DNA from 4 places in the Bradyrhizobium sp. SZCCHNS2022 genome. Region 2 is predicted to be linked to each of the others. Evidence: predicted binding sites of a transcription regulator. Region 2 holds the regulator's gene; each other region holds the start of a gene.
What was found. The regulator PhoB, encoded in region 2, activates phosphate uptake and scavenging genes when phosphate is short. The targets are predictions, from matches to a motif close to TGTCATNNANCTGTCAT.
Positions count from the first base shown of each region.

Region 1: QXZ94_RS27250 (DUF2794 domain-containing protein) is a predicted target of PhoB. The motif match lies at 3,507-3,523, and genes of this name have one in related genera.
Region 3: QXZ94_RS06320 (inorganic phosphate transporter) is a predicted target of PhoB. The motif match lies at 1,920-1,936, and genes of this name have one in related genera.
Region 4: QXZ94_RS15140 (UDP-2,3-diacylglucosamine diphosphatase) is a predicted target of PhoB. The motif match lies at 2,713-2,729, and genes of this name have one in related genera.

Region 1 is NZ_JAUHHZ010000001.1:6,080,300-6,086,070, reverse strand. It holds gene QXZ94_RS27265 (ABC transporter permease) at 1-1,336, shown strand, start outside; gene QXZ94_RS27260 (Bax inhibitor-1/YccA family protein) at 1,628-2,419, shown strand; gene QXZ94_RS27255 (GNAT family N-acetyltransferase) at 2,576-3,103, shown strand; gene QXZ94_RS27250 (DUF2794 domain-containing protein) at 3,130-3,495, opposite strand; gene QXZ94_RS27245 (DUF1223 domain-containing protein) at 3,916-4,698, opposite strand; gene acnA (aconitate hydratase AcnA) at 4,888-5,771, opposite strand, start outside.
Region 2 is NZ_JAUHHZ010000001.1:7,301,713-7,307,483, reverse strand. It holds gene QXZ94_RS32635 (HoxN/HupN/NixA family nickel/cobalt transporter) at 1-124, opposite strand, end outside; gene QXZ94_RS32630 (trypsin-like serine protease) at 302-1,618, opposite strand; gene phoB (phosphate regulon transcriptional regulator PhoB) at 1,759-2,466, opposite strand; gene phoU (phosphate signaling complex protein PhoU) at 2,483-3,199, opposite strand; gene pstB (phosphate ABC transporter ATP-binding protein PstB) at 3,228-4,049, opposite strand; gene pstA (phosphate ABC transporter permease PstA) at 4,046-4,936, opposite strand; gene pstC (phosphate ABC transporter permease subunit PstC) at 4,940-5,771, opposite strand, start outside.
Region 3 is NZ_JAUHHZ010000001.1:1,432,648-1,438,418, forward strand. It holds gene QXZ94_RS06310 (acetate/propionate family kinase) at 1-376, opposite strand, end outside; gene QXZ94_RS06315 (bifunctional enoyl-CoA hydratase/phosphate acetyltransferase) at 380-1,801, opposite strand; gene QXZ94_RS06320 (inorganic phosphate transporter) at 2,043-3,671, shown strand; gene QXZ94_RS06325 (transporter) at 3,674-4,681, shown strand; gene QXZ94_RS06330 (carbohydrate porin) at 4,694-5,771, shown strand, end outside.
Region 4 is NZ_JAUHHZ010000001.1:3,398,970-3,404,740, reverse strand. It holds gene QXZ94_RS15150 (tartrate dehydrogenase) at 1-986, shown strand, start outside; gene pyk (pyruvate kinase) at 1,142-2,560, shown strand; gene QXZ94_RS15140 (UDP-2,3-diacylglucosamine diphosphatase) at 2,753-3,565, shown strand; gene QXZ94_RS15135 (threonine/serine dehydratase) at 3,623-4,612, shown strand; gene QXZ94_RS15130 (caspase family protein) at 4,626-5,771, opposite strand, start outside.

The DNA.
Region 1 (5,771 bases), 1.2 Mb from region 2:
CTGGAGCTATCTGGCTTTGATTTCGGCCACCGTGGTGCTGCTGATCGCCGTCGTCATCGGCCTGTCCTACGACAAGCGCATCGCCGCCGTGTTCGTGGTCGCGGCCGCTTTGGTGTTCGTGCTGCTGCGGGGCATTGCCGCCGGGGTGATGGCGATGGCGCGCGGGCTGCCGCGCAGCCGTTTCCCGATGCTCCGGCTCGCGGTCAGCAACATCTATCGCCCGGGCGCGCTGACGCCGTCAGTGGTGCTGTCGCTGGGATTGGGACTGGCGGTGCTGGTCACGATCACCCAGATCGACGGCAATCTGCGGCGGCAATTCCTGGCGCAGCTGCCGGAGCAGGCGCCGTCATTCTTCTTCATCGACGTGCCCTCAGGCGAGGCCGACCGCTTCCGCGACTTCCTCAAAGGTCTGGCGCCGCAATCTACGGTCGACAACGTACCGATGCTGCGCGGGCGCATCGTCTCCGCCCGCGGCGTTCGCGCCGAGGATCTCAACGCGACACACGACACCGAATGGGTACTGCAGAGCGACCGCGGCTTGACCTACACCGGCGAGATCCCGAAGGGCTCCAAGGTGGTCGAGGGCGAATGGTGGGGCGAGAATTACAGCGGCCCGCCGCTGGTCTCGATCGAGAAGCGGATCGCCGATGGTCTGGGCCTCAAGCTCGGCGACGACATCGTCGTCAACGTGCTCGGACGCGACATCGCGGCGCGGATCGGCAACATGCGCACGATCGACTGGCAGGGGCTGGGCATCAATTTCGTGCTGGTGTTCTCCCCGAACGCCTTCAAGGGCGCGCCCCACACCCACGTCGCCACCCTGACCGAGGCGCACTCCGACGCCGTGGAGGACGCCCGCGTCATTCGCAAGGTGGCCGACGCCTTCCCGATGGTGACGAGCGTGCGCGTCCGCGAGGTGATGGAGACGGTCGGCTCGGTCGTGTCCAACCTCGCGCTCGCGATCCGCGGCGCCAGCGCGGTGACGCTGATCTCGGCCATCCTGGTGCTGGGCGGGGCGCTGGCTGCCGGCCACCGCCACCGGGTCTACGATGCGGTCATCCTGAAGACGCTGGGCGCCACCCGGCTGCGGCTGCTCGGCGCCTACGCGCTCGAATATCTGATGATCGGTTTTGCCACCGCGGCGTTCGGCGTGATCGCGGGCTCCATCTCCGCCTGGCTGATCGTGACCCGGCTGATGACCTTGAGCTTCGCCTGGCAGGCCGGCAGCGCCGCGCTGGTCGTGCTCGCGGCGCTGGTGGTGACCGTGGGCCTCGGTCTCGCCGGGACGCTGTTGGCGCTCAACCAGAAGCCGGCAACGGTTCTTAGGAACCTTTGAGGAATTGCGCGCGGGGAATTGCGCGCTCATGCCGCACGGTTAACGGGTTTTTCACGGCGCAAACGCGTGCGGAGCGACATTCAGCCGCGCGTGGAAGCTTGCAGCGATTATGCTAGTTTCCCATTTAAGTATCGGGCTCAGAGAGCCGCCAAGAGACCCGCCTAAAGATGGCGAATTTGCCGATGACGCAAATTTAATATCGATGGTAGCGGGTATGAGATAGGGTTTTTCGAGAACCGGCTAAAGGTCCTGCCAGGATCGGACTGCCGGGCAACCAACGGGAATTCGACCATGTCGGACCTAGACCGCAACTATGCTTCACCCTTTGGCCGGGTGGCCGGGCGCGCCGATGCCGCGACCGTCGACGCCGGTCTGCGCGCCTACATGCTGCGCATCTACAATTACATGAGCATCGGCCTGGCCATCACCGGCCTCGCGGCGCTCGGCGTCTACATGGCGTCGGTGACCGGCGATCCGGCGGCCGGCGTATCCAAGATCGGCAACGCCTATCTGACGCAGTTCGGCTACGCGATGTTCGTGAGCCCGCTGAAGTGGCTGTTCATCCTGGCCCCCCTGGTCATGGTGTTCGCCATCTCCGCTGGCATCAACCGCCTCGCGCCGTCGACCGCACAGATCCTGTTCTGGGTGTTCTCGGCCTTGATGGGCATCTCGCTGTCGTCGATCTTCCTGGTGTACACCCACACCTCGATCGTGCGGGTGTTCTTCATCACCGCGGCGACGTTCGGTGCGCTCAGCCTGTACGGCTACACGACCAAGCGTGACATGACGGGCATGGGTTCGTTCCTGTTCATGGGCCTGATCGGCATCGTGCTGGCGAGCCTCGTGAACCTTTTCCTGGCGAGCTCGATGCTGCAGTTCATCGTGTCGGTGATCGGCGTGTTCGTGTTCGCCGGCCTGACCGCCTGGGACACGCAGCGCCTGAAGAACGAGTACATCTACGGCTACGCCTCCGCGGGCGGCGACGTCGCCGAGCGCGCAGCGATCACCGGAGCCCTGTCGCTGTACCTGAACTTCATCAACCTGTTCACGCTGCTGCTGCAGCTGCTCGGACAGCGCGACTGATCCGATTGCTCGCAAGACGAGCGATCAACCAAAGCCCCGGCCTCAGCGCCGGGGCTTTTCGTTTGTCGAGGCGGCTGAGAGCATGCCGCGCGCCGGGAACGGCAGCCATGCCGCGACGATGTTGATCGGCCGCTTCGCCCTGGTATTGTTCCACCCATGTCCGACATCGAGATCCGGCCCACCCAGGAGGCCGACCTTCCCGCCATCACCGCCATCTACGGCCAGGCCGTCCGCGAGGGCACGGCCACCTTCGAGCTCGACGCGCCCGACCTTGCGGAGATGACCCGCCGCTTCCGGACGCTCAGCGACGGCGGCTTCCCTTACTTCGCTGCCCTGCTGGATGGGCAGATCGTGGGCTACGCCTATGCTGGCCCTTACCGGCCGCGGCCCGCCTATCGCTTCACGGTCGAGAACTCTGTGTATCTCGCCCCCGCCAGCCAGCGCCGCGGCATCGGGATGCGGCTGATGCGGACGCTGATCGCAGCCTGCGAGGAGCGAGGATTTCGGCAGATGATCGCGGTCATCGGCGACTCCGCCAATGCCGGCTCGGTCGGGCTGCATACCGCCTGCGGCTTCGAGATGATCGGCACCCATCCGAGCGTCGGCCTGAAATTCGGCCGTTGGCTGGATACCGTCATGATGCAGCGAGCGCTTGGACCGGGCAGCAGCAACATCCCGGCATAAACGGCGCGGCTAGCGTGGGCGCCGGCTCAGACCAGCGCCGGCTTCGGCGCGATCACCAGCAGCACGCGCTCCAGCTCGTGGCCGCGGCGCAGGATCAGGCCGGTGGCCGAGATCACGCTGTACATGCCCTGCTTGCGCGCCAGCCGCGGATCCTTCTCGATTCGGTACAGCGGCACCTCGGAGGCGCGGCGGAAGACCGAGAACACGGCGCGGTCGCGCAGGAAATCGATCGAGTAGTCGCGCCACTCGCCGTCGGCGACCATCCGGCCGTAGAGATTGAGGATGCGGTTCAGCTCGAGACGATCGAACGTCACCCGGTTAGGCGCTGCGGCCGCATTGCGCGCCGCCGCGCGGTTCTCGCTGGGATCGGCGTCCTCCGGGGTGAGGTTCATGAGCGTCCTCCTGTCATCTGTGTGACATGATCGCGCCAACCGGCGGAAGCCGCAAGGGGCGGTTTTCATTATCGAACTTGGCAGCATCCGGCTCGCACGCGAGTTCCCCGAACACGCAAGCGTCACGGGATCGTTAGCGGAATCATAATCGCGCCGCGTTTCCGCCCAGGGACTGCCCCCGACGTTAGGCATAAGATTCGTGTGCGTTGGCCCGGTCCTTTCGGTTCCGGATTCCTCAGCCCCCAGCCCCCCGGGGTCGTCAGGATCGGGTCTATTCACAAGTAAGGCAAAGGGCCAACGCAAGTTGGTCCTTTTGCTTTTTGGGCGAGAGCTTGCGCAGGGATCTTGCGACGCGCCCATCGGGACGACGCCGCGGACGAGCCGCAGAGCAGCGGGAGATGAGAGGAGCGGCGAGCGGGCTCAGCGCTCGGGAGCGCGCACCGTTGCGGCGGCTCGGCTGACCAATGGCAGGTCTGAATGGGCCGCGCCGAGCATCAGGCCTGGCCGGTCGCGGCTGCCATCCTGCACATAGACGACGGCACCGTCGACGCCCTCGCGGACGATCTTCTCCAGCGGCACGCTCCAGCTCGCCGACGAGCCATTCCAGTCGCCCAGCTTCATCACACCGCGAACGACGTTGTAATAGGTCAGCTCCCGGCCGCCGTTCTCGCCGCGCGCGACCTGGATCGGAACGACGCGCGCGATCGAGCACACCCAGACCTCGCCGTGCTTGCGCGCCGCATGCTGGTCCGCCGCGGCCACCGACACCGTCAGCTCCTGGCCTTCGATCGACAGGCTGACCGGGACCGACATCACGGCACCGCCCCGAGCAGTCTCCTCGATGGCGCCTTCGATCGCGTCGCGATCGCTGCCGATCACATGCAGCGAGCCATTCACCACGGCCTGCGGGGTGTAGACCTCACGATCCCCGCGAGCTCGCGAATAGGCCCGCTGCCGCGCCGTAAACCGCGAGTCTGCCAGGGTGTCCTTCCAGCCCAGATAATCCCAATAATCGATCGGCAGGGACAGGGCGATGACGGAGGGGTCGCGGGCGAGGTCGCCGAGCAACTTGTCGGCGGGCGGGCAGGATGAGCAGCCCTGCGACGTGAATAGTTCGATCACCGCACGCGGATCAGCAGCCGCCGGCCGGACGAAAGCGATGACCGCACAGACACCCAGCGCCGCGCGCGACCACCACGTCATCTGTCCACTCATCGCCACTGTCCCGTCTGGACCACCGTCCGCTGCGCCCTAGCGCATCACCATATCCGCGATGCCGTCCTCGTAGTTAACAAACCGAAAATGCAAAGGAGGCGGCCTTTGTCATAGGCCGCCTCCTTCATCACCCGCTACTCACTTCAGAGTGAGCCAAACTGTCGCATCGCGCTTTGGTTAAGCAGCCAGCTTGCGCAGCACGTAGTGCAGGATACCGCCGTTCCGGTAGTAGTCCAGCTCGTCCAGCGTATCGATCCGGCAGAGCAGCGGCACCTGCTGCGCCGCACCGTTGGCCGAGATGATCTCGGCGGTCAGGGTCTGGCGCGGCTTGAGATCACCTTGGAGACCCTTGATGGTGACCTTCTCGTCACCCTTCAGGCCGAGCGAGGACCACGACGTGCCCTCCTGGAAAGTGAGCGGCAGCACGCCCATGCCGACCAGGTTCGAGCGGTGGATGCGCTCGAAGCTCTGGCAGATCACGGCGCGAACGCCGAGCAGCCGGGTACCTTTGGCGGCCCAGTCGCGCGACGAGCCGTTGCCGTATTCGGCGCCGGCGAACACCACCAGCGGCACGCCCTCTTCCTGGTACTTCATGGCGGCGTCGTAGATCGACATCTGCTCGCCGTCGGGCCAGTGCTTGGTCAGGCCGCCCTCGGGGATGTTGCCGTCGGCGCCCTTGAGCATGAAGTTCTTGATGCGGATGTTGGCGAAGGTGCCGCGCATCATGATCTCGTGATTGCCGCGGCGGGTGCCGTACTGGTTGAAATCGGCCGGCCGGACCTGATGCTCGCTGAGGAACTTGCCGGCGGGCGAGGTCAGCTTGATCGAACCGGCCGGCGAGATGTGGTCGGTGGTGATCTTGTCGCCGAACAGCGCCAGCACGCGAGCCTCGACGATGTCCTTGATCGGCTCAGGCTCCTTCTTCATGCCCTCGAAATACGGCGGGTTCTGCACGTAGGTCGACGACATGTTCCAGCGATAGGTCTCGCTCTCGACGGTCTTGATCTTGCGCCAGTTGGTGTCGCCCTTGAACACGTCGGCGTAGCGCTTCTTGAAGATCG
Region 2 (5,771 bases):
CCCAGGCAAGCGCGTTGGCCAGCACGAGGCCGGCGAGCAGCGCGACGGTCGAGCCACCCGCCCCCGTGAACCAGGCTGGGATCCGGCGGGCGGGGGGAGGATGATCAATCGGAAAAATTGTCATACTCACCAGGAGAGCAAGACCCGCGCCATTCGGCAAGAGCAGTGTCCACCGGCGAGAATCATCTCGAATCCAGCCGTGCGGGACAGTGCTTCCCAGACCAGCCCCCCTCCCTTGGCAACCCGCTATCCGGTCACGCACAAACCTTGACCAGTGGCTGCCGCCTCCGCCGTTCTCCCCTCACCGCGCCGAGGCGCTCTGCGCGGCGATCTCGCGCCGCACGGTCGTCTCGAACTGGCTTGCCGGCGCGGCGAACATCAGCCGGGTCTCCTCGTGGAACGCCGAGAAGATGCCGACCACGGCCGGCTCACCGCCGATCTCGGCCATGATTGGCGAGCCCGAATAGCCGAAATTGGCCAGGCAATGCACGGTCAGCAGCTTGGCGTCCTTGGTCATCCCCGCGCTGCAATTGCGCTGGCCGGTCGGCGAATAGCGCCGCTCCTGGCCATAGCCGATCTCGGAGATGGTGCCGGCCCTGGTTGCGGCGACCAGCTCCTCACGGCTCAGCGCCCTCACCGCCACCGGCTTCGACGGCAGGGCGTCCTTCAGGATGATCAGCGCCCAATCGGCCGGGGAGCGGTCGAGCGACCATCGGTCGTGCTGAGTCGGAACGAACTCGGGCGCGACGATCAGCCGTTCGGCGATCGATGAGGCGGCCGGTGTGCCCCTGTTCATGCCAGCCAGGAAGCGGACGTTGCCGGGATTGACCTGCGCGAGCCCGTTGAACACGCAATGCGCGGCGGTGAGCACGACGCGCGGCGCGATCAAGGTGCCGGTACACCAGCCGCCGGTCGAATACTGCGCCACGGTGACGACGCCGATCGACGAGGCCGGCCAGGAGGTCGGGTCCACGACCTCGCCGATGTGCCGGTCGAGTCCGAGCAACTGCTCGGGACGCGGGTTGGCCACCCCGGCATCCGCCGATTCGAATCTCGGCTTCCAGCTCGCGATCATCGCCTGCGCCTGGACGCGCTGCGCCTCGGTCAGCTTGACCCGCTGCACGTCGCGGCCGGCCGAGCGCACGCCGTTGCGGCCGGCCATCACCAGCCAGGCATAGCCCTGCACGAGGTCCTGGCTCACGCCGCGGCCGTCGAGCATCATCAGACCGAGCATGTATTGCGACTGGGCGAAGCCTTGGGCTGCAGCGCGGCTGAACCAGCGGCCGGCTTCGCCGTAGTTGCTCGCGACACCCTCGCCGTTGACGTAGGCGATGCCGAGATAGTGCTGGGCGACGGCGAGGCCCTGGTCCGCCCCCTTGCGATACCAGGCCAGCGCCTCGGCCGCATTGCGCGGCTGGCCCCAACCGAAGGCGTGCATGAAGCCGATGTCGAACTGCGCCCGCGCATCGCCCTTGGCGGCGAGCGGCAGCAGGCGGCGCAGCGCAACGTCATGCTGGCCGTTTCCGGCGGCGGCGACGGCGTCTTCGAGCTCGGCGGCCGGTGCACCGGCCAGGCTGCCGAGCAGCACGGCAAGACTTGTGATGATCGTCTTGAGCAAGGGCGTCCGCTGGAACCAAAACACGGGCCCTTCAGCACACTCGATCAAGACGGCGGCGGCGTGGCGGAAAGCGGACCGCGGTGTCCTTAATCCGGCCTGCTCGCCTCTCACACCTGCACGTCCCTCACACCTGCCGCTCCTTATGCCTGCTCGCTCTTGGCGAACCGATCGTCCAGCGCATAGCCCGCGCCGCGCACGGTGCGGATCGGATCCTGCTCGCGACCCGGATTGAGCAGCTTGCGCAGACGGCCGATGTGCACGTCGACGGTGCGCTCGTCGATATAGATGTCGCGGCCCCAGACGCTGTCGAGCAACTGCTCGCGGCTGAACACGCGGCCGGGATGCTCGAGGAAGAATTCGAGCAGACGGTATTCGGTCGGGCCGAGGTCGATCGGCCGGCCCGAGCGCGCGACGCGGCGCTTCTCGCGGTCGAGCTCGATGTCGCCATAGGACAGCACGGTCGCGAGCCGCTCCGGGCTCGCACGCCGCAGCAGGCCCTTCACGCGCGCGAGCAGCTCCGGCACCGAGAACGGCTTGACGATGTAGTCGTCGGCGCCGGTCGCAAGCCCGCGCACACGCTCGCTCTCCTCGCCGCGCGCGGTGAGCATGATGATCGGCAGCTGCTTGGTCTCGGACCGCGCCCGCAGCCGCCGGCACAGCTCGATGCCGGACAGGCCCGGCAGCATCCAGTCGAGCACGACGAGATCGGGCACGCGCTCCTTGAGCCGCGTGTCGGCCTCGTCGCCGCGCGCCACGGTCTCGACCTCGTAGCCTTCGGCCTCGAGGTTGTAGCGCAGCAGCGTCGTCAGCGCCTCCTCGTCCTCAACCACCAGAATTCGCGCGCCCATGTCGAAATCGTCTTTCTCAGTTGCCGGGGATCGTGGTCGCGAAGCTGGTCATGTCGCCCTTCGGGCGCTTGTCCATGATCTGCTGGCCCTCGATCATATAGAAAACCGTCTCAGCGATGTTGGTGGCGTGGTCGCCGATCCGCTCGATGTTCTTGGCGCAGAACATCAGGTGGATGCAGAACGAGATGTTGCGCGGGTCCTCCATCATATAAGTGAGGAGCTCGCGGAACAGCGAGGTGCAGATCGCATCGACCTCCTCGTCGCCCTTCCAGACCGTCATCGCCGCCGGCAAATCATGCGCGGCATAGGCATCCAGCACCGTCTTGACCTGCGACTGCACCAGGTCGGTCATGTGCTCCAGGCCGCGGATCAGCTTGAGCGGATGGAAGTCGCTCTCCAGCGCGGCGACGCGCTTGCCGATGTTCTTGGCGAGGTCACCGATCCGCTCCAGATCGGTGGCGACGCGCATGGCGCCGACGATCTCGCGCAGATCGACGGCCATCGGCTGACGGCGGGCGATCGTCAGCACCGCGCGCTCCTCGATGATGCGCTGCAGCTTGTCGACCTCGGCGTCGGCGGCGACCACCTTCTGGCCGAGCGCCACGTCGCGCCGCACCAGCGCATCGACGGAATCGACGATCAGCCGCTCGGCGAGGCCGCCCATCTCCGACACCAGCCGGGTGAGATCCTGCAGATCGCTGTCGAACGCCTTGGCGGTATGTTCACTGGCCATGTTGATCTCCTGAAGAATGCTGTCGGCGTCAGCCGAACCGGCCGGTGATGTAGTCCTGGGTCCGCCGATCGCTCGGCGAGGTGAAGATCTTGCTGGTCTCGTCGAACTCGATCAGCTCGCCGAGATACATGAAGGCGGTCTTGTCGGAGACGCGCGCCGCCTGCTGCATGTTATGGGTCACGATCGCGATCGTATAGTTCTCCGCGAGCTCCTGGATCAGCTCCTCGACCTTGGCGGTCGAGATCGGGTCGAGCGCCGAGCACGGCTCGTCGAACAGGATCACCTCGGGCCGGACGGCGACGGTGCGGGCGATGCACAGGCGCTGCTGCTGGCCGCCGGACAGCGACAGGCCGGAGGCGTTGAGCTTGTCCTTGACCTCGTTCCACAGCGCGCCGCCGCGCAGCGCCTTCTCGACGCGGTCGTCCATCTCGGACTTCGAGATCTTCTCATAGAGCCGGATGCCGAAGGCGATGTTCTCGTAGATCGTCATCGGGAACGGCGTCGGCTTCTGGAACACCATGCCGACCCGCGCGCGCAGCAGATTGAGATCGAGCTTGGGATCGAGGATGTTGGTGTTGTCCAGCATCAGCTGGCCGGTGGCACGCTGGCCCGGATAGAGGTCGTACATCCGGTTGAAGATGCGCAGCAGGGTGGACTTGCCGCAGCCGGACGGGCCGATGAACGCCGTGACCCGGTTGGTGCCCAGCGTCAGGTTGATGTTCTTCAGCGCGTGGTGATCGCCGTAATAGAAGTTCAGGTTGCGCGCGGTCACCTTGGCCGGCGCCTCGGGGAGCGGCTGGCCGTGGAGCGCGTGATTGGGCTGACTGACGGAGACGGACAGTTCGGTCATTTCGTTTTCCTCTCGGCGCCGAGAATGCGTGCACCGACGTTCAGGGCGAGCACGGCCAGAGTGATGAGAAGGGCTCCGCTCCAGGCCAGCTGCTTCCAATAGGCATACGGGCTCTGGACGAAATTGTTGATGGTGACGGGCAGGTTCGCCATCGTCTTGGAGAGGTTGAGGCTCCAGAACTGGTTCGACAGCGCGGTAAACAACAGCGGCGCGGTCTCGCCGGCGACGCGGGCGGTCGCCAGCAGCACGCCGGTGATGAGGCCGGAGCGCGCCGCGCGGTAGGCGATGCGGCGGATCACCAGCGAGCGCGGCAGGCCGAGCGCGGAGGCCGCCTCGCGCAGCGGGTTGGGTACCAGCAGCAGCATGTCCTCGGTGGTGCGGAGCACGACCGGGATCACGATGACGGCCAGCGCCAGCGCGCCGGCGATCGCCGAGAAGCCGCCCATCGGCACCACGACCGCGCCGTAGATGAACAGGCCGATGATGATCGACGGTGCCGACAGCAGGATGTCGTTGATGAAGCGGATCACCGAGGTCAGGCGGTCATTGCGGCCGTATTCGGCGAGGTAGGTGCCGGCGAACAGGCCGAGCGGCGCACCGATGCCGACGCCGATCACGGTCATCATGATCGAGCCGACGATGGCATTGCGCAGGCCGCCTTCGCTGGCGCCCGGCGGCGGCGTGTCGGCGGTGAAGACCTGCAGGCTGAGGCCGGCGAGGCCGTTATAGAACAGCGTGAACAGGATCAGCGCCAGCCAGGTGACGCCGAACGCCGCGGCGGCGATGCACAGGCCGCGGACCATGAGGTCGCGGCGGCGGCGGCGGGCGTAGATCGGATTCACCGGATTGACCGGCGTGTCGAAGGTGGACGCGTCGACGCTCGACATGGCTTACTTTCCTGCCTTGGCTTCGAGTCGCGCCAGCATCAGCCGGGCGCTCGCCAGCACGAAGAAGGTGAGGACGAACAGGAGCAGGCCGAGCAGGATCAGGCTCGACTGGTGCAGACCGTCGCTCTCCTGGAATTCGGAGGCGATCGCGGCCGAGATCGTGGTGCCCGGCGCGAAGATCGACGACGAGATCCGGAACGAGTTGCCGATGATGAAGGTCACCGCCATGGTCTCGCCGAGCGCGCGGCCCAGCGCCAGCATCACGCCGCCGATGACGCCGACGCGGGTGTAGGGGATGACGACGCTGCGGACGACTTCCCACGTGGTGCAGCCGACGCCGTAGGCCGCTTCTTTCAGCACCGGCGGAACCGTCTTGAAGACGTCGACCGAGATCGAGGTGATGAAAGGCAGCACCATGATCGCCAGGATCAGCGAGGCGTTGAACAGGCTGAGATAGGACGGCGGACCTGCGAAGATGTCCTGCAGCACCGGGATGTTGGCGCAGAGGCTGATCATGAACGGCTGGAACGTGGTGGCCAGGAACGGGCCCAGCACGAAGAAGCCCCACATGCCGTAGATGATCGAGGGAATGCCGGCGAGCAGCTCGATGGCCAGGCCGATCGGGCGGCGCAGCCATTGCGGGCACAGCTCGGTGAGGAAGATCGCGATACCGAGGCCCACGGGAATGGCGATCAGCATCGCGATGAACGAGGTCACCAGCGTGCCGTAGATCGGGCCGAGCGCGCCGAGCACCGGGGGATCGGCCGAAGGCGCCCAACGCTTGGTGAACAGGAACTGGAAGCCATACTCCTTCATCGCCGGCCAGGCGCCGATG
Region 3 (5,771 bases), 5.9 Mb from region 2:
GGTGCAGCGGCGCCAGCGGCACGAATTGCCGCAGGCGTTGCAGCGTGTCGGCGTCGATCACGACCGGCTCGGCATAGTCGGGCCCGCCATGCACGACGCGGTGACCGATCGCTACGACTTGAAAACCCTGTTCGTGTTGCCGCAGCCAGTCGATCGCCAGAAGGAGTGCAGCGCCGTGATCGACCGTGCCCCTGGGCGCATCGATCGGCTGCATCTCGGCGGGCCCGCCGGCCGGGCCGGCCTCGAACGTCGTGTCGTCACCGATATCGTCGATATGGCCTCTGGCGACCGCGCGCAGCGCGCCGGCGCCGATCTCATAGGCTGCGAACTTGATCGAGGACGAGCCGGCGTTGACGGTGAGAATGACATCGGTCATCGGCTACTCCGCCGCCATCGCCTGCGCAGCGCCGGTGAAGGCGCGGCCCTCGCGGCGCCAGTGGTGGTAGAGCTGCGCCAGCGCGCAGGAGGCGAGCCGGGCGCGGTCATTGTCGGCGCGGCTGGTCAGCATGACCGGCACGCGTGCGCCGACCACCAGACCCGCGGCTTCGGCGCGCGCGATGAAGGTGAGCTCCTTGGCCAGCATGTTGCCGGCCTCGAGGTTCGGCACGATCAGCACATTGGCGTGCCCGGCGACCAGCGAGGCGATGCCCTTGGTCTTCGCGGCTTCCATGTCGATCGCATTGTCCATGGCCAGCGGGCCATCGACGATGCCGCCCTTGATCTGGCCGCGTTCGGCCATCTTCGACAGCACCGCGGCGTCCAGGGTCGAGGGGATGTTCGGATTGATGGTCTCGACTGCCGAAAGCACGCCGACCCGGGGACGGTCGAGCCCGCAGGCGCGTGCGACATCGATCGCATTCTGGATGATGTCGACCTTGGCCAGCAGATCCGGCGCGATGTTGATCGCGGCGTCGGAGATGAACAGGATCTCGTCGAGGGTGGGTACGTCGAGCGCGAACACATGGCTGATCCGGCTCGTGGTCCGCAGTCCGCCATCCTTCTTCACGACCGCCGCGAGCAACTCGTCCGAATGGATCGCGCCCTTCATCACTGCGCCGGCTTCGCCCGCCAGCACCATCGCGACGGCGCGGGCGGCGGCGGCACGATGATCGGTCTCCGACACCAGCACCCAGCCGCTGATGTCGGCCTCGATCGCGCGCGCCGCCGCGGAGATGCGATCGGGATCGCCGATCAGTACCGGATGGATCAGGCCGCGTTCGGACGAGAGCAGGGCGCCAGCCAGCGAGTTGTGATCTTCCGGGCAGACGATGACGGTCTTGAGCGGCGGCAATTGCGCGGCGAGGTCGATCAGCTTGGCGAAATGATCGGCATGGTCGACGATCAGCGCCGGCAGCTCGCGCACGGGCCTCTCGATCGAGATCATCGGTGCGTCGACCTCGGCAAGCCCCGCGCAGACGAGGTCGCCAGCCTGGTCGGTGATGTCGGCGCGAAACACCGCGATGGGCTGCTCGCGCTTCTCACAGCAGGTCACAGTGATGCGCAGGCGGTCGCCGACATGCACGCGCTTCCTGAAGTCGAGTGATTGCGAGCGATACAAGGTACCAGGGCCCGGCATGACGTTGCCGAGCACCGCCGAGATCAGCGATCCGACCCACATCGAGGGCGCCACGACATCTTTCGTGCCATGATTGGTGCTCCCGTCCGGCAGCATCAGCGGATTGGTATTGCCCGAAACATGGGCAAACAGGACCAGGTCCTGAATCGCGCATTTGCGCTCGATGGCCGCGGTGTCGCCGACCTTGAGCTCCGCCCAGGTCTTGTTGCGTATGGTCGGTGTCATTTCGCGCTCCGTTGCCGAAAGTCGCATCACTCGACGGCGTCTGTCGGCACGTCTGCTGCGTCTTTTGATGGACGGAGCGGCGGCGTGATACGGCTAGCTCTGGCTATACGATCCAAGCGTGACGGCTGATTGACTGCGTCGTCCGTCAAGCGTTCCGATCGCGGTGCGACCGTGTGTCATCTGCGCTTTAAATCCGCGCTCCACAATCGGGCTTCCCAAGTATGGGGTAACGGGGAGCCACATGGCCGAAATCACAGTCAACCAAGCCGTCGGCGACGAGCGGCCAATTCAGCCGGCCGGACGGCCAAATCTCGACAAGGGCTTCAACCCGCTGACGATGATCCTCTTCCTCGGCATTCTTGCCGCCGGACTGATGTTCGTCGCCTACAGCATCTATGTCGACGTCGACGCTACCGGCATGAAGGTGACCACCTACCTGCCTTACATGCTGCTGTTCGTGGCGCTCCTGATCGCGCTCGGCTTCGAGTTCGTCAACGGCTTCCACGACACCGCCAATGCGGTCGCGACCGTGATCTACACCCATTCGCTGCCGGCCGAGTTCGCCGTGATGTGGTCCGGCTTCTTCAACTTCCTCGGTGTGCTGCTCTCGAGCGGCGCGGTCGCCTTCGGCATCGTCTCGCTGCTGCCGGTCGAGCTGATCCTGCAGGTCGGCTCCAGCGCCGGCTTCGCCATGGTATTTGCGCTCTTGATCGCAGCCATCGTCTGGAATCTCGGCACCTGGTATTTCGGCCTGCCGGCCTCGTCGTCGCACACGCTGATCGGCTCGATCATCGGCGTCGGCGTCGCCAACGCGCTGCTGCGCGGCCGCGACGGCACCTCCGGCGTGGACTGGAGCAAGGCGACCGAGATCGGCTACGCGCTGCTGCTGTCGCCGCTGGTCGGCTTCCTCTGCGCCGCCGCGCTGCTCTACATTCTCAAATTCCTGGTCCGCAACCCGGCTCTCTATGCCGCGCCGGAAGGCGTCAAGGCGCCGCCGTGGTGGATTCGCGGCCTCTTGATCCTGACCTGCACCGGTGTGTCGTTCGCACATGGGTCGAACGACGGCCAGAAGGGCATGGGCCTGATCATGCTGATCCTGATCGGTACGGTGCCGACCGCCTACGCGCTGAACCGCACGCTGCCGGAGTCGCAGATCGCCAAATTCCAGGAGACGTCGCAGGCGGCCTCCAAGGTGATCGCCGCCAAGGCCGCCGGCTACAACGTGATCGGTGATCCGCGCCCTGCCGTCACGCTCTACGTCTCTCAGCGCAAGATCAACGAGGGCACCTATCCCTCGCTCGCCGTGCTGGTGAAGGATGTCGGCGACCAGGTGCGGACCTACGGCTCGCTGAACAAGGTGCCGGCGGAAGCGGTCGGCAACACCCGCAACGACATGTACCTGGCCTCTGAGGCGATCCGCTTCCTGATGAAGGACAAGGAGAATGACCTCAACAAGGACGAGATCGCGACCCTGAACGCCTACAAGGCCTCGCTCGACGGCGCGACCAAGTTCATCCCGACCTGGGTGAAGATCGCGGTGGCGATCGCGCTGGGCCTGGGCACCATGATCGGCTGGAAGCGCATCGTGGTCACGGTCGGCGAGAAGATCGGCAAGTCGCATCTGACTTACGCACAAGGTGCCTCGGCCGAGCTCGTCGCCGCCGCGACGATCGGCGCGGCGGACGTGTTCGGCCTGCCGGTGTCGACCACCCACGTGCTGTCATCGGGCGTCGCCGGTACCATGGCGGCCAACGGCTCCGGCCTGCAGATGGCGACCGTCCGCAACCTGCTGATGGCCTGGGTGCTGACCTTGCCGGCGGCGATCCTGCTGTCGGGCTCGCTCTACGTGATCTTCAGCCGGATCTTCTGAAGATGCGCGCGGACAGGGCGACGCTTGCAGCCGTGACGGCGCCGCCCCTCGAGGGGCTGGTGTGGGCCTTCCGCTTCACCGCGGACGGCACGCCCCAGCCGCTCGCCAACGACCAGCCGTTTCATCTCGATCACGACGGCTGGTATTGGCTGCACTTCAATCTGGCCGATGCGCGCGCCGTGCATTGGCTCAGCAATTCCGAGCTGCCGCCGGCCGCGCGCGCCTTGCTGCTGTCGAAGGACAGCTTTCAGCAGTTGCATGGCACCGAGGACTGCGTGCATGGCGTGATCGCCGATCTCGCGCGCGACATCGGCGGTTCGACGGAGGAGGCGGGGCGGCTGCGCTTCGTCATGACCGAGCGTCTCTTGGTCAGCGGACGTCATCACGCCCTGCATGCGGTGGACGTAACGCGGCGGTCGCTCGAAGCCGGTCAGCGTGTGCCGAGCGCAGCCGTACTGTTCGAGCGGATCGTGGAAAATGTCGCCGAGGCGATGGAACACATCGTCGACGGATTCGAGCAGCAGCTCGACGAGATCGAGGAGAAGCTGCTGTCGAACGAGGGCGACAACCAGCTTCCCGCGCTCGGCCGCCTGCGCCGGACCTGCGTTAGAGTGCACCGGCATCTGTCCGAGCTGCGCATCGTGCTGCATCGCTTCGACCGCAATGCGCCGTCCGACACGAAGCCCGCGCTGCAGCTGCGCGCCCGCAATCTCGCCGAGCGGCTCGACGCGCTCGATCATATGGTCGTCGAGCTGCGCGACCGCAGCCGGCTGCTGCAGGAGGAGCTTCATCTGCAGATGGAGGAGCAGACCAACAACAGCCTCCGGATCTTGTCGGTGCTGACGGCGCTGCTGTTGCCACCGACGCTGGTGACCGGCATCTTCGGCATGAACACCAAGGGATTGCCGTTCACGGACTCCGAGACTGGCTTCATCTCGGCCGTTCTGCTGATGGCGCTCGCCGCTCTCGGCTCGTATGTCTTGATGAAGCGCATCGGCCTGATCAGATAGAGCGAGCGTCGCGTGACTTTTCGAGCGTCGGTCAGAGTGCAGGTCTCGTCGTTCGCATTTGCATTGCTGGCAGCCTGCACGCTGTGGCCTGGGGCCCGGGCCGACGATCGAGCTTCCGTAGCGGGGCAACAAGATCTCCGGCAGCAGCTCGCTGCTTGGGGCATCCAGTTCAACCTGACCTATATCGGCGAGACCTTCGCCAACCCGATCGGCGGCGTCCGCAACGGCGCGATCTATACCGGGCGGCTCGATATCGGCACGACCATTGACCTGGAGAAGCTGGTCGGCTGGGGCGGCGCGACCTTCCACGCCAATGCCTTCCAGATCCATGGCGACGGCCTGTCGCGCAGCTATGTCGGCAATCTGATGCTGGTGAGCGGCGTCGAGGCGCTGCCGGCCAGCCGGCTCTACGAATTCTGGGTCGAGCAGGCGCTACTCGGCGGCAGGCTTCAGGTCCGCGTCGGCCAGCAGCCGTCCGACATCGAGTTCATCGACAGCAGATATGACGACCTGTTCGCCAATTCGGCGCTGGGATGGCCGGGGATCACCGGCATCATCCTGCCGAGCGGCGGACCATCGCCGCCGCTCGCGGTGCCCGGCGTCCGGCTCAAGGCACAGCTGACGGAGAAGCTCGTCGGCTATCTCGCGGTGTTCAACGGCGATGCGGCGCCGCCAGGCCCCGGCGATCCTCAGCTCAAGAATCCACACGGCATCCTGTTCCGGGTGCAGGACCCGCCCTGGGTGATCGGCCAGCTCAGGTACAATTTCGAGCTCGGCGCGACGGCCTTGCCCGGCACCATCGCGGCCGGCGCCTGGTATCATTTCGGCTCGTTCGACAACCAATATCTCGACTCCGCCGGCCGCTCGCTGGCCGATCCGCTCAGCTCCGGAGAGCCGGCGCGGATGCGCCGCAATCAGGGGGTGTTCGGCGTGGTCGAGCAACTGCTGATGCGGAGCTCCGTGGATCCCGCGAAGGGCGCCGGCCTGTTCATCAGGACGTCGGTCAGCCCCTCCGACCGCAACCTCATCAGCTTCTACATCGATGGCGGCATCCAGTTCACCGGCTTCAGCGCGGCACGTCCCGAAGACA
Region 4 (5,771 bases), 3.9 Mb from region 2:
CCAAGCGAGCGGGCGACATCAGCTTCAACGTCAAGACATTCGACTGGGGCTCGGACTACTACAAGAAGCACGGCGTGATGATGCCGGCCGACGGTCTCGCCGAGCTGAAGAACTTCGATGCGATCTATTTCGGCGCGGTCGGCGCGCCCGACGTGCCCGACCACATCACGCTGTGGGGCCTGCGGCTGCCGATCTGCCAGGGGTTCGATCAGTACGCCAATGTGCGCCCGACCAAGATCCTGCCGGGCGTCGCCTCGCCGCTGCGCAATGTCGGCGTCGGCGATCTCGACTGGGTGATCGTGCGCGAGAACTCCGAAGGCGAATATGCCGGCATGGGCGGCCGCGCGCATCGCGGGTTGCCGGAGGAGGTCGGGACGGAGGTTGCGGTGTTCACCCGCGTCGGCGTCGTCAGAATCATGCGCTATGCGTTCAAGCTCGCGCAGTCGCGGCCGCGCAAATTCCTCACCGTCGTCACCAAGTCGAACGCGCAGCGCCACGGCATGGTGATGTGGGACGAGATCGCCGCGGAAGTGGCGCGCGAATTCCCCGACGTGACCTGGGACAAGATGCTGGTCGACGCGATGACCGTGCGCATGACCCTGCAGCCGAAGAGCCTCGACACCATCGTTGCGACCAACCTGCACGCCGACATTCTCTCCGATCTCGCCGGCGCGCTCGCCGGCAGCCTCGGCGTTGCCCCGACCGGCAACATCGATCCGGAGCGGCGCTTCCCGTCGATGTTCGAGCCGATCCACGGCTCGGCGTTCGACATCACCGGCAAGGGCATCGCCAATCCCGTCGCGACGTTCTGGACGGCTGCGCAGATGCTCGATCATCTCGGCGAGAAGGACGCGGCCATCAGACTGATGGCGGCCGTGGAGAAGGTGTGTGCAGCCGGAATACTGACGCCGGATGTGGGCGGCAAGGCGACGACCAAGGAGGTGACGGACGCGGTGATCGACGCCATCCACGGCTCCAACGTCTGACGCGTGCTGCTTCCTCGCGCAATTTCGGCGTGTTCCGCCGCACACTTGCAATGGACGCTGCGGGGCGTATACCAGCGCTTCCACGGCGTCTGCGCATGACAATCACATGCGTGTCATTAAGACGTGAAACGCGGGCTGGGGAGAAAGGACACATCATGCGTCGTCACCGTCGAGCCAAGATCGTTGCGACCGTCGGCCCCGCCAGCAATTCACCGGAGATGCTGAAGGCGCTGTTCCTCGCCGGTGTCGATACGTTTCGTCTCAATTTCAGCCACGGCACGCAGGCCGATCACGCCAAGGTCCACGCCGCGATCCGCGCGCTGGAGAAGGACGTGCAGCGACCGATCGGCATCCTGATGGATCTGCAGGGGCCGAAGATTCGCGTCGGCACCTTGCGCGACAAGAAGATCCAGGTCGACGCCGGTGAGACGATCCGCTTCGTGTTGAATGGCACCGAGGGCGACAAGGATTCGATTCCGCTGCCGCATCCCGAGATCTTTGCGGCGGTCGCGCCCGGTCACGATCTCCTGATCGATGACGGCCGTGTGCGTGTGCGCGTCACCGGCCTCGGCGACGACTGGATCGAAGCCAAGGTGATCGTGAGCGGCGCAATCTCCAATCACAAGGGCGTCAATCTTCCAGGCACCATTCTCGAACTGTCGCCGCTGACGGCGAAGGATCGCTCCGATCTCGCTTTCGGTCTCGATCTCGGCGTCGACTGGGTGGCGCTGTCCTTCGTGCAGAAGCCGTCCGACGTGATCGAGGCGAGGGGGCTTATCAACGGCCGAGCCGGCATCATGTCGAAGATCGAGAAGCCGGCGGCGCTGGAGCGGATCGACGACATCATCCAGCTGTCGGATGCCATCATGGTCGCGCGCGGCGATCTCGGCGTCGAGATTCCGAACGAGGACGTGCCGGGCAAGCAGAAGGAGCTGGTGCGCGCCTGCCGTCTCGCGGTGAAGCCGGTGATCGTGGCGACGCAGATGCTTGATTCCATGGTGGCGACGCCGACGCCGACGCGCGCCGAGGTCTCGGACGTCGCGACCGCGATCTATGACGGGGCCGATGCGGTGATGCTGTCGGCGGAGTCGGCCAGCGGGCAATATCCGCGCGAGGCGGTGGCGATGATGGACAGCATCATCAAGAGCACCGAGAAGCACAAGATGTACGGCTCGATCATTCAGGCCACCCAGCCCGACGAGGAGCAGACGCCGCCGCATGCGGTGGCGACCGCGGCGGCCGACCTCGCGTCCGCGATCCACGCCAAGGCGATCGTGGCCTACACGTCGAGCGGCACCTCGGCCTCGCGCGTCGCGCGCAAGCGGCCGAGCCTGCCTATCCTGGCGATCACGCCGAACGAGGACACCTCGCGACGGATGTGTTTGCTGTGGGGCGCGCACAGCGTGCTGTCGCAGGACGTGCAGAGCTATGAGGAAATGGTCGAGCGGGCGACGTTCTTCGCGGTCCAGGAGGAGTTCGCCGACAAGGGCGACCTGCTGGTCGTCGTCGCCGGCATTCCGTTCGCCCAGGCCGGCACCACCAACAATCTGCGCGTCGTCGCCGTGCCCAGATAGGAGGCAGCCGAATTCCCTGTCTGCGCCGCCCGCTTGTCGCCTGATTGTCGCACCGCGCTGGTATCGCGGGAACGTGACGAGGACACCGCGAGTCGTGATGCGAATGGTGTCCGTCGCGGTCCGGCAGGATGGGTTCTGCCGGTGCGGCCGCTCGTCATCGCCGTGTCATCAGGGACTGTTAGGTGGGCGCGCATGGGACTCGAGACTGCTGGTGAAGAAAGCCCGACGAAGCGCTTTCGGACGTTGTTCATCTCCGACGTACATCTCGGAGCCCGCGGCTCGCAGGCCAATCTTCTCGTCGATTTCCTGCGCCACCATGATGCCGATACGATCTATCTGGTCGGCGACATCATCGACGGGTGGGCGCTGAAATCGAGCTGGCACTGGCCGCAGTCGCATAACGATCTCGTGCAGAAGATGCTGCGCAAGGCGCGCAAGGGCGCCAAGATCGTCTACGTACCGGGCAACCACGACGAGTTCCTGCGCGGCTATTACGGCACGCATTTCGGCGGCATCGACGTCGTCGAGAACATCGTCCACACCGGCACCGACGGCAAACGCTATCTGGTCATCCACGGCGACATCTTCGATCTGGTGGTGCAGAACGCCCGCTGGCTCGCCCATCTCGGCGACAAGGCGTACGACTTCGCGATCCAGATGAACCGCCTGGTCAACTTCTTCCGCCGGATGTTCGGCGTGCCCTATTGGTCGCTGTCGCAATGGGCCAAGCAGAAGGTCAAGAACGCGGTCAACTACATCGGCGCGTTCGAGACGGCGCTGGCCTCCGAGGCGCGCCGGCATGGCGCTGACGGCGTGATCTGCGGCCACATCCATTGCGCCGTCATCCGCGACCAGGATGGCATCCGCTACATGAATTGCGGCGACTGGGTCGAGAGCTGCACGGCGCTCGTCGAGCACGAGGATGGCCGGTTCGAGATCCTGACCTGGACTGATCCGCAGCGACAACCTGCGCCGGTTCCGCAACTCGCTGCCCGCGCAGCCTGACGCCGGTCGACGCCGGCTCCCTTGCCTCTCGGCAATCGAGCGCGGTAAAATAGGGGTATGACAGCTCATGCCCCGATCCTGCCCGTCACCGTCGCCGACATCGAGGCGGCGGCCCGCGTTCTCGCGCCGGTCGCACTGCGGACGCCGCTCCTGCCGGCCCCCGTGCTCAGCGAGCGCTTGAACGCCAATGTGTTCGTGAAGCCGGAGGTGCTGCAGCGGACCGGCTCATTCAAGTTCCGCGGCGCCTACAACAAGCTGGCGTCGATCCCGCCGGAGGACCGCGGCAAGGGTGTCGTCGCGTTCTCGTCGGGCAATCACGCGCAGGGCGTCGCCCACGCCGCGACGCTGCTGGGCATGGACGCCACCATCGTGATGCCCTCGGACGCGCCGGCCGCCAAGCGCGAGCGGACCAAGGCGTTTGGGGCCGACGTCGTGCTCTACGATCGCGACCGCGAGGACCGCGAGGCGATTGCGCGCGACATCGCCGGCAGGCGGGGTTCGACGGTGGTGCCGCCCTACGACGATCCCTATGTGATCGCGGGGCAGGGCACGGTCGGCCGTGAGATCGCCGAGGATTTCTCGGGCCTCGGCCTGTCGCCGGATGTCGTGATCGTGCCGGCGTCAGGCGGCGGGCTGCTCGCGGGGGTCTCGACGGCGGTCAAGGCGCGCTTTCCGGAGACGCAGATGGTGGTCGCCGAGCCCAAGGGCTTCGACGACCATGCCCGCTCGCTGCGGGCCGGCCACCGCGAGGCCCATGATGCCAAGGGCCGCACCATCTGCGATGCCCTGATGGCTGCGATCCCTGGAGAGATCACCTTCGCCATCAACAGCCGGCTGTTGTCGGCGGCGGTGGAGGCCTCGGATGAAGAGGTGGGCCGCGCGGTCGGCTTCGCCTTCCGGGAGTTGAAGCTCGTCGTCGAGCCGGGCGGATCTGTCGGTCTGGCGGCCCTGCTGGCGGGCCGCCTCGACGTGACCGGCAAGACGGTCGTGATCGTTCTCTCGGGCGGCAATGTGGATGCCGAACTGTTTGCCAGGCTGATTGCCTGACGTTCCCCATCCGTCAGTGAAAGCCGAGGCTGCCCCGACCGGATCCGCCACCGCCGATCCGCGGTCCTGACTGCGCGACATGCGGTGTGCCGGGGCCGCGCATCGGCCCTTGGTCGCGGGCCAGCGATGGACGTGACCCGTTGAAACTCGGCTTGAACGGACCGGAATTGCCGGGGAAGGGACGGCGCACCTCGCGGGTGTCGATCGGACGACCGGGCATCCGCTTGAACGGATCGCGCTGGATCTTGGCAGCCGGCAGCGTGTTCGACGGCGGCACCACCTTGTTGCCGATCTTGTTCTGGCCCAGCGGCCGCGCGTCGAGCACCTTGCCGGGACGGAGATTGTTGATGGGTGCGCCGTTGGTGAGGACCGCCGGCGGCGTCTGGCGCGGCGGCGGGGTGTTGATCGGCTGCATTGGCACTGGTCCAGGACGCCCCTGCATGTGATTGCCGATGTTGAGGGGACGCCCTGCGGGGGCAAGCTGCGGCGGCACCATCAGCCGTGTCGGTTGCAGCACCGGCACGATCCGGGGCTGGACCTGCAGCCGCACCGCGATGGGGGCATAAGGGCTGTCGGAGTAGGATTCGCTGAAGCTCTTATAGGCGGCAGGCGAGTTCGCCAGCACCGTCTGATGCCACGCGGCAGCCTGCACCAGGCCGGCGAGCAAGGCGCGAATGCGCTCGGCGAGCGGATCGCGCGGGTACATCTCGATGAACTCGCGATAATATTGCGGACGGTTTTCCGACAGCACGTAGTCATAGGCCTGCCGCACGGACCGGCTGGGAAGGTCGGCGGCCATCTGGACCACGGGCGCCTTTTCCGGCGGACGCGTCGCGGCGACGAGGGAGTCACCGAAGAAGGTGAAATCGCTGGTGAGCGATGAGCTCTCCCACGGGGTCTGCCGTCCCGCCGTCGTCTGGTTGACCTGCAGGCGGACGCGCTTGAACAACTGCTCGATCGGCAGGTTCGGCTGCCGTGCCAGGTTCAGGAAGGCCTGCGTATAGGGGCTGTGCTCGCCACGGCCATCGAGCGCCTCTTCACCGGGGGATGTCGAATAGCCGACGATGGAGCCGTTCGGCGCATCGACGATGGCGAGGCCGCGTCCGGCGTCATTGACCGCAGGAAACGGATTGTTGCGGCAGGCATCGAGCACCACGAT